2 regions of the Butyricicoccus pullicaecorum genome follow, and region 2 is predicted to be linked to the other one. Evidence: riboswitches for the same ligand, from Rfam matches in the RefSeq annotation. Region 2 holds a riboswitch; the other holds the start of a gene.
What was found. Region 2 has a riboswitch for FMN ahead of B5F17_RS04395 (ECF transporter S component). Riboswitches for the same ligand answer to the same signal wherever they lie in the genome.

Region 1: linked by a shared signal. The riboswitch ahead of ribD (bifunctional diaminohydroxyphosphoribosylaminopyrimidine deaminase/5-amino-6-(5-phosphoribosylamino)uracil reductase RibD) and the one ahead of B5F17_RS04395 (ECF transporter S component) in region 2 are both predicted to bind FMN.

What each region holds. Positions count from the first base shown of each region.
Region 1 covers NZ_NFKK01000013.1:61,432-68,709, forward strand. The annotation lists gene ppk1 (polyphosphate kinase 1) at 1-786, shown strand, start outside; gene B5F17_RS10685 (hypothetical protein) at 970-1,173, shown strand; gene ribH (6,7-dimethyl-8-ribityllumazine synthase) at 1,170-1,634, opposite strand; gene B5F17_RS10695 (bifunctional 3,4-dihydroxy-2-butanone-4-phosphate synthase/GTP cyclohydrolase II) at 1,663-2,862, opposite strand; gene B5F17_RS10700 (riboflavin synthase) at 2,879-3,511, opposite strand; gene ribD (bifunctional diaminohydroxyphosphoribosylaminopyrimidine deaminase/5-amino-6-(5-phosphoribosylamino)uracil reductase RibD) at 3,493-4,611, opposite strand; FMN riboswitch at 4,779-4,893, opposite strand; gene B5F17_RS10710 (bifunctional diguanylate cyclase/phosphodiesterase) at 5,287-7,278, shown strand, end outside.
Region 2 covers NZ_NFKK01000003.1:246,542-253,819, reverse strand. The annotation lists gene lspA (signal peptidase II) at 1-124, shown strand, start outside; gene B5F17_RS04405 (RluA family pseudouridine synthase) at 117-1,043, shown strand; gene B5F17_RS04400 (Cof-type HAD-IIB family hydrolase) at 1,036-1,830, shown strand; gene B5F17_RS04395 (ECF transporter S component) at 2,336-2,962, opposite strand; FMN riboswitch at 3,088-3,219, opposite strand; gene B5F17_RS04390 (ribonuclease M5) at 3,278-3,907, opposite strand; gene holA (DNA polymerase III subunit delta) at 3,904-4,950, opposite strand; gene B5F17_RS04380 (ComEC/Rec2 family competence protein) at 4,962-7,223, opposite strand.

The DNA.
Region 1 (7,278 bases), on a different contig from region 2:
AGCGTGCAGTATATCACCCAGGTCGGCACGGGTAACTATAATGAAAAGACCGCTTTGCAGTATACCGACTTGTCGCTGATTACAGCCAATCCGGCGATCGGTCAGGATGCAAACCACTTCTTCCAGAACCTCGCCATTGGCAATGTGTCCGGTCAGTACGAGCACCTGATGGTCGCCCCGTCCTCGCTCAAAACTGGCATCATCCGCGAGATCGACCGCGAGATCGCCAAGCGCGGCGAGGGCCGCATCTTCATCAAGATGAACGCCATCACTGATATCGACCTGATTGAGAAACTCAAACAGGCTTCGTGCGCCGGTGTGCGCGTGCGTATGATCGTGCGCGGTATCTGCTGTATTCTGCCCGATATCCCAGAGAAAACCGAGAATATTGAGGTCATTTCCATCGTCGGACGCTTCCTCGAACACTCCCGCGTGTATTGCTTTGGTCAGGGAAATGACGAGCGTATGTATATCGCCTCGGCTGACTTTATGACGCGCAATACCGAAAAGCGCGTGGAGGTTGCATGCCCGATCTACGATCAGAACGTCCGCGAGAAGATTCATTATCTGATGGATACTTGCTGGGCGGATAACGTCAAGGCACGCGCTTTGCAGCGCGACGGCTCTTATCGTACCCGTCCGATTCGTGAGACGCCGATTGATAGTCAACAGATGCTGATGGCCAAGGCACTCGAACCGGATGATCAGATGATTGATCTGGAACCGGATAAAAAGCACGGGTTTATGGATTGGCTCACGGGTCTGTTCCACGGTCATAAAGGCTAAAAGCACCGCACCCCTAATTAAAGCTTTCGCCAGCCTTTCTCGAAAGGCTGCGGGTTCTCAGGGCAGAGCCCTGAGACGCCGTCCGCAGACGGCGGAATCCCCTTTTTGATTCCCGGTGTCCGCCCCGGGAATCAATTCAAACAAACAAAAAAGGAAAGACCGTCCGAAGGGACGGTCTTTCCCATGAGCGGCCAATGGCCGCGGGGTATTTCGCTCGCTGCGGCGAGCGATTATTTTTTTATTTTGGTTGATTCCGGTCAAAAGACCGGAATCAAAGGGGGAGTTTCGCGGCTTGCGAGCCGCGACTTGAGGCTCTGCCTCAAGACTCCGCAAGCCTTTCGAGAAAGGCTTGAGCGAAAGCTTCATTTCGCCTGCGGGCGGGATTAAGCCATCGCGCGGCACAAATTGACCATCTCAACTGCGCCCTGTGCGCAGTCAAAGCCCTTATTACCCGCCTTAGTGCCTGCACGCTCGATCGCCTGCTCAATGGTATCGGTGGTCAGCACGCCGAACATAACCGGTACGCCGGTCGACAGTGATACCTGTGCGATACCCTTAGACACTTCCGCGCACACATAATCATAATGGCTGGTGCTGCCGCGGATGACAGCGCCCAAGCAGATGACCGCGTCGTACTTACCGCTCTGTGCCATCTTGGACGCAATCAGCGGAATCTCAAACGCACCCGGTACCCAGGCAACGTCGATGTCCTCCTCGCGCACGTCCAGGCGGGTCAGGCCGTCCATTGCGCCGCCCAGCAGCTTACTGGTGATGAACTCGTTAAAACGTGCGGCAACGATGCCCACCTTGATGTTTTGCGCGGTCAGTTTTCCTTCAAACAGATTCATTATACTCATCCTTTCGGTCATTTTGTGCTTAGTAGTTCAAGATATGTCCCATGCGCTTCTGCTTGGTCTTGAGGTAGAACAGGTCGTGCGCGGTTGCGGCAACCTGAATGGGTACGCGCTCGACGATCTCCACGCCGAAACCGTCCAGACCATAGACCTTTTCCGGGTTATTGGTTAAGAGACGCAGCTCCTTCGCGCCCAGATCCTGCAAGATCTGCGCACCAATCCAGTACTCGCGCAGGTCGGGAGCAAAGCCCAGCTTGACATTGGCTTCGACCGTATCAAAGCCCTGTTCCTGCAGCTCGTACGCCTTGAGCTTGTTGATCAGGCCGATGCCGCGGCCTTCCTGACGCATGTACAGCAGCACACCGCGTCCCTCTTTCTCGATCTGGGTGAGGGCTGCCGCGAGCTGCTGGCCGCAGTCACACCGCGCCGAGCCGAACACGTCGCCGGTCAGGCACTCGGAGTGCACGCGGCACAGAAGCTGTTTGCCGTCGCCAATTTCGCCCTTGACCAGTGCGACATGGTGCTCGCCGGTCAGGTCGTTGATATAGCCGTAGATGCGGAAATCACCGAAACGGGTGGGCATCTCGGCGCAGGCCTCGCGCACGACGTGTTTGTCGTGACGGCGGCAGTAGTCCTGCAGATCCCGAATGGTAATCATGGTCATGCCCCATTTTTCCGCGTGCTCACGCAGCTCGTCGCCGCGCATCATGGTGCCATCGTCGCGCATGATCTCGCAGCACAGACCGCACTCGGGCAGGCCGGCGTGACGCATGAGGTCAACGGTGGCCTCGGTGTGACCCGGACGGCACAGCACACCGCCGCGGCGGGCAACCAGCGGGAACACATGACCCGGACGGCGGAAATCCTCCGGGCGGGAAGCCGGGTCGACGCAGGCACGGCAGGTAAAACCGCGCTCTTCGGCCGAGATACCGGTCGTGGTCTTGACGTGGTCAATGGACACGGTGAAGGCGGTCTGGTGGTTGTCGGTGTTGACCTTAACCATCTGCTCGAGACCCAGACGCTGGGCAATCTCCTCGCTCATGGGCGTGCAGATCAGTCCCTTGGCATACTTCGCCATGAAATTGACGTTTTCTGTGGTCGCAAACCGCGCGGCGCAGATCATATCGCCCTCATTTTCGCGGTTTTCGTCGTCGGTGACCAGGATGATCTTGCCCTGTCGCAGGTCTTCGAGCGCCTGCTCGATGGTGTTGTACTGTTGCATAAAAAAGCCTCCCAAATCAGTAGCCGCAGCGGGCTAAGAATGCCTGGGTGATGCCCGCATCCGGGCTGCCCAGCAGTTTTTCGACATATTTTCCGATGCAGTCGGTCTCCAGATTGACCGTATCCCCGACCCGTCGGGCGGACAGGGTGGTCTGTCCCTGGGTGTGCGGGATGATGGAGACCGAGAAGTCGCGTCCGGTGACTTGCGCGACGGTCAGGCTGATGCCGTCAATGGCGATCGAGCCTTTTTCCACGATGTAGCGCAGCAGCGACGGCGTGGCGCTGACCGTATACCAGACCGCATTGCCGTCCGGTCGAATACGGGTGATTCTGCCCGTGCCGTCGATGTGACCGGACACGATATGCCCGCCGAAGCGGCCATTTGCAGGCATGGCGCGCTCTAAATTGACCGGACTGCCCGGCCCCAGTGCGCCGAGCGACGAGCGGTTCAGCGTCTCGTGCATCACGTCGGCGGTGAACGCGCTCGATGTAAACGAAGTGACCGTCAGGCACACGCCGCACACCGCGATGCTGTCGCCCAGATGCACGTCCTCGAGCACCTTGGACGCTGTAATCGTCAGCACGGCGTTTGCCGGCTCGCGCCGGATGGACTGTACCCGTCCGACTTCCTCTACGATTCCTGTAAACATGCAATGACCTCACTTTCCAGCAGCAGATCGTCGCCCAGCTGGGTGACACGGGGTGCGGACAGGTGGACGGCGTCGTCCGGGTAGGCAACGCCCACGCCCTGCACCGGGGTTTTGGCCTGTGCGCCGCCGAACAGCTTGGGCGCGATGTAGGCTTGGACACGGTGGACGATACCCGCACGCAGCGCCGCCCAGGCGAGCGTGCCGCCGCCCTCGAGCACGATGCTGTCGATGCCGCGTGCGCCGAGTGCCTGCATGAGCGCTGCAAGATCGACATGCCCGTCGGCGTCTGCCGGAACGGTCAAAATCTCGCATCCCGCGGCCAGATAGGGTGCGTGGCGGTCGGAGTCGGTGCAGCAGGTCGCCAAGATGGTAGTCAGGCTGCCCGCGCTCTCGACCAGACGGGCGGAGGGCGGGGTAGACAGGCGGCTGTCGCACACGATGCGGATGGGGTCGCGTCCGCCGGGGATGCGGCAGGTCAGCATGGGGTCGTCGGCCAGCACCGTGCCCACACCGACCATGATCGCCGTGTACCGGTTGCGGTCGCGATGCACCTGCTCACGTGCAATTTCGCCGGTAATCCACTGGGAAGCGCCCGTGCGTGTGGCAATCTTGCCGTCCATGGTCATGGCGTATTTGAGCACCACAAAGGGTGTTTTGTTGCGAATATAGTGGAAAAACGGTGCGTTTAAGCGGTCACACTCGTCTTTCAGGACGTTTTCCACCACTTCAATGCCGTGTTCGCGCAGGATGCGCACGCCCTTCCCGGCAACCAGCGGGTTGGGGTCGGACGAACCGACGACCACGCGCGCAAGTCCCTGTTCGATGAGCGCGTCGGTGCACGGCGGGGTCTTGCCGTGGTGGCAGCAGGGTTCAAGCGTCACGTAGATGGTCGCGCCGCGCGGTGACTCGGTGCAGTTTGCCAGCGCGTTGCGCTCGGCGTGCGGCCCGCCGAACATGGCGTGCCATCCCTCACCGATCACCCGGCCATCTCGGACGATGACCGCGCCGACCAGAGGATTGGGGCTGACATGTCCCGCGCCGCGTGCGGCAAGCGACAGCGCACGGCGCATATATTCCAGATCTTCAGCCGAATGGCTCATAAAATACCGCCTCATTTCTGCAAAAAAAGATGCCCCGAACCTTGGGGTTCAGGGCATGAGACAAAATCGAAAAATAAGCGCATTTACCAACAAAAAAACCCGGAATGCAAGCATTCCAGGGCGTAAAAGTTCGGCAAATACACGCAGATCATGTGATCTTGGGGTTTTGTCATCTTCTTTCATCCAGACTGTACTGTCGGCTTCGGAGTTTCACCGAATCATGCCTTGCGGCTCGTGGGCTGTACCACCGGTAGGGAATTGCACCCTGCCCTGAAGATGTATGTTCTATCAACGAGGCCAGTATACGCCCGGACGGCGAATTTTGTCAAGCATTATTTTAGCACAGTGCCGTAAAAAATATGTGGGCAGCCCAAAACCAGCGGGCCAAATGAGAGGACAAAAAAGGTCAGAAACCATGCGATGGGACAGAGGTTTTTGTACCCGGATGAATGATACAAAACGTAGGGAATATAAAACACAAAATAGGGCGCGCGCGGACTAGAACAGCGGTGTGCATTTGACGGGAGATGAAACATAGAAAGGCTTGACAGAGGTACCTCGGACGTGAGAGAATGATAGAAATAAATCATCCTTTCTGCCGCAAAAAATCTGGACGGTTTGCCCGTCTGCACACGATTTTTGACCGGCTGAAAGTACGTACCCAGGAGGGCAAAAATGGAAATGAATATACATGATTTTGTCCCGTCACTGGAGTTTCTTTACGACGCGGTTGCAGACAGTATTATGGGATATTTGTACCTGACCGACATCAGGAGCGACCGCATCTGTATCTCGGAAAAAGCAAGGCAGGATTTCGGCTTTTCCGAGTGTGTGATTCAGAACGCGCGTGAAACCTGGCTTGCGCGCATTCACCCGCGTGATCGCGACCGGGTAGACGAGTCTATTTCGCTGCTGTACAGCACACAGAAACAAACTTTTGACGACGAATTTCAGATGCGTGCAACCTCAGGACGGTATTTCTGGGTGCGTGCGCGCGGACGCATCTACCAGCCGCCCGGCATGGACAAGCCCACCCACGTCATCGGCATTCTGGAGAATCTCGAGCAGGACGGCGAGGTCGATCGCGTGACCGGTCTGCACACGAGTGACCGCTGCCGCCGGGTGGTCGAGTCGCTGATTGCGCACGGACAGGCGCAGCAGTGCGGCATTCTGCTCTTTAACATCGACGATTTTACCCGCATCAATATGCTGTACTCACACGCATTCGGCGATATGGTACTGCGCACAGTCATTCAGGAATTGCAGGCACTTCTGCCCGAGGGCGCTGACCTGTACCGCCTCAACGGCGACCAGTTCCTCGTGCTGTGCCGTGCGTGCAATCATGCCAAGATGCGCGAGCTGTTCGAGTGCTTGCAGGAGTACGTCCGCCACCTGCGCAGCCTGGACGGCATCAGCTATCAGTTCAGCATTTCGGGCGGCGTGGCGATGTTTGCCGACAGCGGGCCTGATTGGGCAGGTCTGCTGCGCAACGCGGTGCTTGCCATGCGTCAGGCCAAGAAGAGCGGCAAGAACCGACTCAAAATCTTCTGCCCGTCCATGCTGCCAAGCACCCTGCACGAGCAAAAACTGATTCAGGAACTCAGCCAGAGCGTCGCCCGCGGATTTGAGGGCTTTTATCTGGTGTACCAGCCCATTTGCACGGCAGATTCGCTGCGTTTGGTGGGTGCAGAAGCGCTTTTGCGCTACGAAAGCCCGGAATTCGGACGCATTCGACCGGACAGCTTCGTTCCCTTGCTCGAGCGCGAGGGACTGATGAGCGACGTGGGCATGTGGGCATTCCGACAGGCGGTGTCAGTGTGCAAGACTTGGGTCGAGCAGCTGCCCGAATTCACCATGAACGTCAATGTCTCGCTCTATCAGTCGCTCGGCGACGGGTTCAGTCAGCGCGTGTTCCAGACGTTAAACGAGATCGGTCTGCCGCCCGAGCATCTGGTGCTCGAGCTGACCGAGAGTTGCTTTGCCGACGAGGAGAGCGGTGTTGCACAGACGCTGTCCACCCTGCGTGCGGGCGGCATCCGGCTGGCGATCGACGACTTCGGCACTGGCTATTCCTCTCTCGGACGCTTGCAGCAGCTGCCGAGCGATATCGTCAAGATCGACCGCTCGTTTATCACATCCATTCACAACAACAGTTATAACTATAACTTCGTCAAGGCGGTCATTGCCCTGTGCCACAACGCCGGCTTGCGCGTGTGCGTTGAGGGCATCGAGACGCAGGACGAGCTGCGCACGGTCAACAACCTGTACGCCGACACCTGTCAGGGCTATTACACGTCCAAACCGCTGGACGCGGATACCTTCGCGCGTGACCTGATTGCCCACCCCGACTGTTTCCGGTCCCGTTCGGCACGGGCTGATAAGCAGGAGCGCAACAACACCATGCTCAGCGACAACGACTTGCTGCGCACGATGATGAACGCAACGCCGCTCAGCATTAACGTGTGGAATGAAAAATTCGAGAATATGGCGTGCAATACCGCGGTGGTCGAGCTGTTCGACCTGCGCAACGAGGGTGAATACCTAGAACGCTTCTTTGAGTTGTCCCCGCCCTGCCAGCCCGATGGCCGTCCGTCCTCCGAGGTCGCATACGAAAAGATTTCCCAGGCGTTCCGCGAGGGGCGCACGGTCTTCTCGTGGATGCATCAA
Region 2 (7,278 bases):
GTTTGACTTCCGTCTGATTCATTTTCCCGTGTTCAACGTGGCCGATATCTATGTCGTCATTGGCGTAGTGCTGTTCTTCTATTATTACCTGATTCAGCACGATAAGGCGGTGCCGCATGAATGAGCAGATTTTTGCCGTTTTGCCCGAACAGGAAGGCAAGCGTATCGACGCATTTGTCTGCGAGCAGCTTGACGGTATTACGCGCAGCATGGTGCAGAACTGGATTGAACAGGGGCATGTAACGCTGGCTTCTGGAAAGACAGTCAAGAAAAATTATAAGGTCAGTGCGGGCGATGAAGTGATCGTACAAATGCCAGAACCGCAGTCTGTGGAGATCGAACCGGAGAATATCCCGATTGATATTGTCTATGAAGACGAAGATATCATAGTCGTCAATAAGGCACGTGGCATGGTGGTTCATCCGGCCGTGGGAAATTGGAATGGTACCTTGGTCAATGCACTAATGTATCATTGCGGTGACCGACTCTCAGGAATCAACGGTGAGATCCGTCCGGGTATTGTGCACCGTATCGATAAGGACACCAGCGGCCTGCTTGTAGTGGCAAAAAATGATTTAGCGCATCAGTCGCTGGCTGAGCAGATTGCCTGCCATTCTGCCGCACGAGAATATCAGGCGATTGTGGTAGGCGCACCGCGCGAAGATCAGGGAACGATTGCCCAGCCAATTGGCCGACATAAGGTTGATCGTAAGAAAATGGCCATTGTACCGGAGGGACGACATGCGGTGACGCATTATCAGGTTCTGAAACGTTTTCGGGGATATAGCCTGTTGGCATTTCAGCTAGAAACCGGACGTACACATCAGATCCGTGTACACATGGCATCCATCGGCCATCCGATCATTGGGGATCCGCTGTATGGCTTGAAAAAGGATCGGTTCAGTAGCTTAGACGGACAATGTCTGCATGCTTGGCGCTTGTCTCTCGATCATCCGAGAACAGGGGAACGCATGGTGTTCGAAGCACCCCTACCGGAGTATTTTATAGCAATTTTGAATAAAATGGTGCAGGAAAATGGGTAAATTTGACGGAATTGTATTGTTAAGTGATATGGACGGCACGCTTTTGGACGATCAAAAGCATATTTCCGAAGAAAATCAACGCGCAATCGATCGATTTGAGCGTGAAGGCGGCTGTTTTTGTATTGCAACAGGTCGTCCACCGATGACAACGGTTGATTTTGAGGAGCTTCTTCCGGCGGATGCACCTAGAGTATACCTAAATGGTGCATTTGTTCGGGACGGAGCGGGGAAGACGTTGGCGTCGCTGCCGTTAAATGATGAGATTTGGACGTTAATTGACCGTATTGCACAGGAATTTCCGATGGTGGGCTGTGAATTGTTCGCATCTGAGCAGATTTATCTGCATCGTTCCAGCCCGGAGTCGATGCGGCACCAGCAGATGGCAAGCTGTGAATTTACAGATTTTGCGCAGTATCGTCCTGGAGAACCGCTGTATAAGGCGAATTTCACCGGACAGCCTGAGATTTTAGCACAGGTGCGTGAGGCGTGCGCGGATTTACTTGCACAGTATGAGGCTGCATCGTCAACGCCGATTTTTCTGGAAGTGACAGAAAAGCGTGCAAGTAAGGGTGAAGCATTGCGCACGATCAAACAAGAGCTGAATGCAAAACGAGCGTATGCAATTGGCGACAGCGGAAATGATTTGTCAATGCTGTTGGCAGCAGATTTTAGCTTTGCACCGGAAAATGCAGATGCAGACATTTTAGAGATTGTGTCACAAGTTGTGCGCAGAAATACACAGCACGCAATTGCGCATGCGATTGAAGTGATTGAACAGCAGTTATAACGTGTATCACATGAAAAAATCAGCACCGGAGATTGGGAGGTGCTGATTTTTTGAGATATTATTAACTATACAAAATAAAGATTTTGTATAGTTGAGAGTAGGGACTTCTCCGGAATCCTGGAAATTTCTTAGTTTTCTGCGATTTTATGAAATCCCCAATATTGCACTTATACAGCATGTACATGCATGTTTTTTTATTTCTCCAGTGATCGATACAATCATTTTTATATTTTCTTTGTAAGTTTAATTGTTTGCGATCACTGATTAGATCAGTTTAGATATTTTGTCCGTTCCAAATTTCATTTCAAAAACAAAATCTTGATTGATTTTTAAATTTGTATTTTGCCAATCTATTTGCATTTACATATATTTACCCATATTGCAGCCATTTTGAAATTAAAATCCCCTGATTTCAGCTTGATTTTGAGAGTTCTCTGCATAAACACATATAAAAAGCCGCCTGCATCGTGCAAGCGGCTTTTCGGGTATAAATTTGAACAATGACTTAATTAGTGGTTGCCGGATGATGTGCGCTCAGACGCTTTTCCTTGATAAATACGCTCAAACGCTTATAAACCAGCATGGTAATGGTGGTCAGGATGATGCCCTTGATCATGGTGAACGGGAAAACACCCAGGAACAAATATGCGTTCATGCCATCAATAGCCGGATTTACACTCTTGCACAGATCAAAGATCATATCCAGGTTCCAGCCCATACCTTTTACGTAGAACGGCAGAATGATCAGCTTGTTGGTAATCATTGCAACAATCGACATAACAACGGTACCAACTGCACAGCCAACAAATGCGCCCTTGCGAGAGGTGTGGAGACGATAGAACGTAACAGCGATGATAATCAGCGTACAAGTCAGCAGAAAATCCTGCAGCTCACCAGTGCCGGCCGTCTGGGTCTGCGTTACATGAATGAGATCCTTAATCGCAGCCATCGCGATGCCGGGGCCAACGCCAAAAATAAAAGCACCAATCAAAATCACTGCACCGCTCAAATCAATTTTGAGGAACGGCGGCATAAACGGCAGCGGAAATTCGAAATACATCAGAACCGTTGCGATTGCTGCAAACACGGCTGTGTAAGTGATTTTCATGGTTTTTGTCATTTTGGTTGACATAAGAATACAGCTCCTTCTTTCCTACCGTCCTGTTGAGGAAATAAAACAACCCCGAGGAAACAAATCAAATTGCTCCAAGGGGCTTAAAAAGTAGGCATAGAAAAGCAAGTAGCTTTGTGCTATGTCACCTGTTTCTTTCATCCGGACTTTAACCGTCGGTTGGGATTCTCACCCATCATGCCCTAAGGCTCGCAGACTTACAGTACATAGACTGATTCACTGCCGGTGGAGACTTTCACTCCGCCCTGAAACAGAACGATCTTTAATTTCTGATATCATTATACTATATCGAGATGGATTGTCAAGCGTCTAGCCTTACTTTTTTCTGATTTCTTCGACAAGTGCAGCCAATTCATCGCGATTGGAAATCACATTAAGAAATTCGATCAGCGCGTTGGCAGAAAGTGTAGTAGGAAGCCCAAGTTCACGCAGGACTTGTGTGCGCAGCTTCTCGCTGCCCGGTTGACCGGATAATCCAAGTGCATAGAGATCGGCTTTCTTGATCGGAGAGATTGCGCGCTGAGCATGCTCAGTACACTTCCCTGTCTCTTCCCCACTTGTATCATCTAAGATCGTGGCACCTGCACGCCGCAGCGCTTCGCGCAGTACATCGGGCTTCATACCCTCGACGCCGAGCTTCCCTTCTTTGGATGCTGTGCGCTTGCGCGGTTCCTTGCCGAAGATCTCCGGAATATAAGCATGCTTAACCTGAGATGCTGGAATGGAACCTTTCAGATAGTTTCGGATGACTAAGCCAGCACCATCACTGTCGGTCAAAATGAGCAGCCCGCGTTTTTTTGCCAGCTGACGGAACATCGATAGACGCTCTTTGTCGGAAAAAATGCGAAAGCCACCGGTTTCAAGCACGATGGTATCGACCAACTGCTTGACCGTGTTTACGTCATATCGACCTTCAACAATAATTGCTTCTTTAATGCGAATCATGAGCGCTCCAATCCGGCTGCCATTTCCAATAAGGCAAGCTCAATCAGTTTTTGTTTGTCTGCCGCACTGCTTTTGAGTGCAGCATCGGTCTGACCACACAGTAAGACCGATTGCCGCAGCCAACTTTCGGGTAGTTTATGCGCAGCGGAACGAATGCGCTTTGCATAGTACGGAGAGGCAGAACCTAAGAGACTGAGCAGTTCCTTCTCGCTTCCTCGCGCAGATTCGTTCAGTTTGGCGGCATATAGACGCTGCATGTGACGTGCAATCGTGGAAAAAATGACGACCTCAGGATTTTTCTGCGCAAGTAAGTCATTGACCAGAGCGATTGCCTTGTCAAAGCGACGCTCTGTGATTGCATCACTCAGGTCGAATACAACTGCATCGAGTACCTTGGTGCATACCGTGTCAATATGATATCGTTTGATCGTGCCTGTGGTGCAGAATGCAGCAGCTTTTTCGATTTCCGTGATCAAATTGGTCATGGAAGTGCCGCACAGGAAAATGAGATACCGCGCGGTATCGTCATCAATGCCGCGATCGAGCGCACGGAAGCGTCTGCGAATCCAGTCTACCAGCTGTCGTTCGTCCAAGTGTTCAAAGGATACGAACGTACCTGCTTTGGATAGCACCTGATGGATTTTCAGGCGTTTGTCCGGTTTACATTCGATGACATCATAGTGGAAGATCAGACAAATGTATTCGGGCAGATCGGCGAGCAGCGCAGGCAGAAATTCACTGAAAGCCGCAGGCATTTTGTAGAGATCGAAGTCATGGACGATGACCAATTTGCGTTCGGCCATAGCAGGATAGCTCTCGATCGCATCGCGCAGCTGATCGGGAGACATCGATTTTCCGTCAAATTCAAACAGATTAAACTCTGCAAACGGACTGTCTCCGATGATTGCCTTTTTGCACTCACCCAGATAATGCATACGCAGATAACTCTCCTCACCGGAGAAAATATACAGTCTGCCAAGCTCACCTGTCTTTAACGATTGCTTGAGTGCAGAAAATCCATTTTCTTCTTGCTTTTTCGCCATAATATTTCTCCTTAGAGATGAGGAATTTTCCAGGTCAGATCCCCGACCAGATTGGTAGAACGGACAGGAATGTCGAATAGAGTGTCAGATGCACCGTATCCGGTTGAGAGAATGATTTCGGTGGGCTGAAGTTGATTCAGTGCACGCTGTAAATAGTCTTGCTTTTCGAACGAATTGTCCAGGATAACCCGATCACTTTGCAGAGGCGTGGATGTTAACAGTGCATCGAGCATATTTTGCGTCATGCTATGCAGCGTCAGCAGTTCAAAATCTCCGTCTACAAGACGAACGCCGAGCTTTCGGTCTATACCACCGATCAAAGTCGTCTGTGCAATTCCGGGAAGCGGGTATGCACTCTCCCCTGCCTTTTCCCAGACCGTTAAGGTGATGCCAGTCTGTTCAGCGGCTTGCATGAGGTCAGTGAGCGTTTCGCTTTCCTTCACATGATTGGGTAGGATGCAATGCGAAACTGGAATTTCGGTCAGAACTTGTGCGATGTTGCGGGCATGGGCTTTGTCCACGGCAGTCAGAATGACCGAGTCCAGTTCAGAGAAGCCATACCAGTTCATAGTCTCACGCAATATCGCCATTCCGTCTTGATTGGAAGCACAGCCACAGTCGATTAGAGACATCGAGTCGAATCCGTCGATCACCGAAATCATCTGTCCGTCTCCAACTGCATGCAGCGTCACGCGGGTGGTGTTGCTGTGGAGATAGTATGCATATCCGGTCGTTGCGATGAGAAAGCAGCAGCAAAGCGGAATGCTGATTTTGGGATAGACATAGCGATGTGCAAGAATCAGTACAATGAGCAATAGGATGGAAAGAACGGCGAGCCGACCGCTGGTTTCTTCCCAGTACAGAATACCCCAGTGCTGCGTGCCAAGTGTCTGCGCACACCAAAAGACATAGTCAATCAGGGGCACTAAAACATGCACCAGCACACCGGTTAAAAATGGGAAGAGACAGAAAAATACGCCCAAACCGAAAATGATACTGATGATACCTAAAATCATCAGGTTTGCCGGAATGGATAACAGCGTGATATAGCCAAAGGTACTAACCAGAATGGGTGTCGTAAATAACATTGCACACAGCGAGCAGCTAACTGCAGCGCCAAAGGCGTGTGCAAACTTCTTGCCGATATGACCGGGAATAAGAACATAAAGCTTTCCAAACAGGGTATGCTCCAGACGGCCGGCATAGCGTAAGATGCCGAAAGTAGACAAAAAGGACAGTTCCAGACTGAGACTGAACAGGGCGTAGGGATTGATACAGAGCAAAACCAGAAGTGCGGCACCCAAGGAAGTCTGTCCATCGCTTTCTCGTCCAAACAAAAAGGCAATACCGGAGAGCGTCGCCATGATGCCTGCGCGAATGATGGAGGGCGAAGCACCCGCCATAGGGATGAAAAACAGGATGGCGATAAAGGAAACCAGAACACCGATCTTGCGGCTGAAGAGCCGATAGATCAGTCCCACCAGAAACATCAGATGCAGACCGGATACAGCGATGATGTGGCTGAGACCTACCTTCTGTAAGTTCTGCTGGTCTAAAGGATCTAAATAGTTGCGATTGCCCAGCAAAAGCGCGTAGAGGAAACCGCCTTCGCGCTCGGGTAAATGCTCCATGATATAGCTGCCAAACTGTCGCGCGAGGGCTTGCGGACGATAGAAAAGCGGCGTTTCCTGGGCCTTTTCTGCTTCAAAGAGTGCGGCTTCTTTGGTTTCTTTGTCCTTCAAATAGGAAAAGGAAAGAAAGTTGCCGTTTGACATTTGATAACGCTGCCGGTCAAACCCCTGAAGGACGGTTGGCTGATAAAAGGTCACCAACACTTGCACCTGATCGCCGGGAGAAAGAGGCTCTTCGGTCAAAGGCAGATAACCGATGGCGGAAAATGATTGCCCAGGATAGGAAGAAAGTCCAACCGAATCACAGGATACCTTCACCTCGACACGCTGATTTTGGTCGTAAATATCAGGATCGGCGCGTACTTCGGCTTGCATCACCATCGTGCGCTCACATAACGCATCCAGCGGTGCGACCATAACCGTATGATACGCTGCGGTATAAATTCCGCCTGCGGCAAGACCAGTCAGAATACAGATGACTATGGGCTTACCGAAATACCGTGCCAGATAAATGCCATAGACGGCTAACAAAAGAATCAGCGGACTGTGTTTTACCAGCACAGGTGCATATTCGGTGAATTGCAGTACCAGAAAAAGCGCGGCAGCAAATGCCAGGGCGAAATAAAATAGATAGCGACGCATATCCCCAATCCTCCCTGCGTGCATAGGAAAAGAAGTGGCGGCATTGCTGCACGCC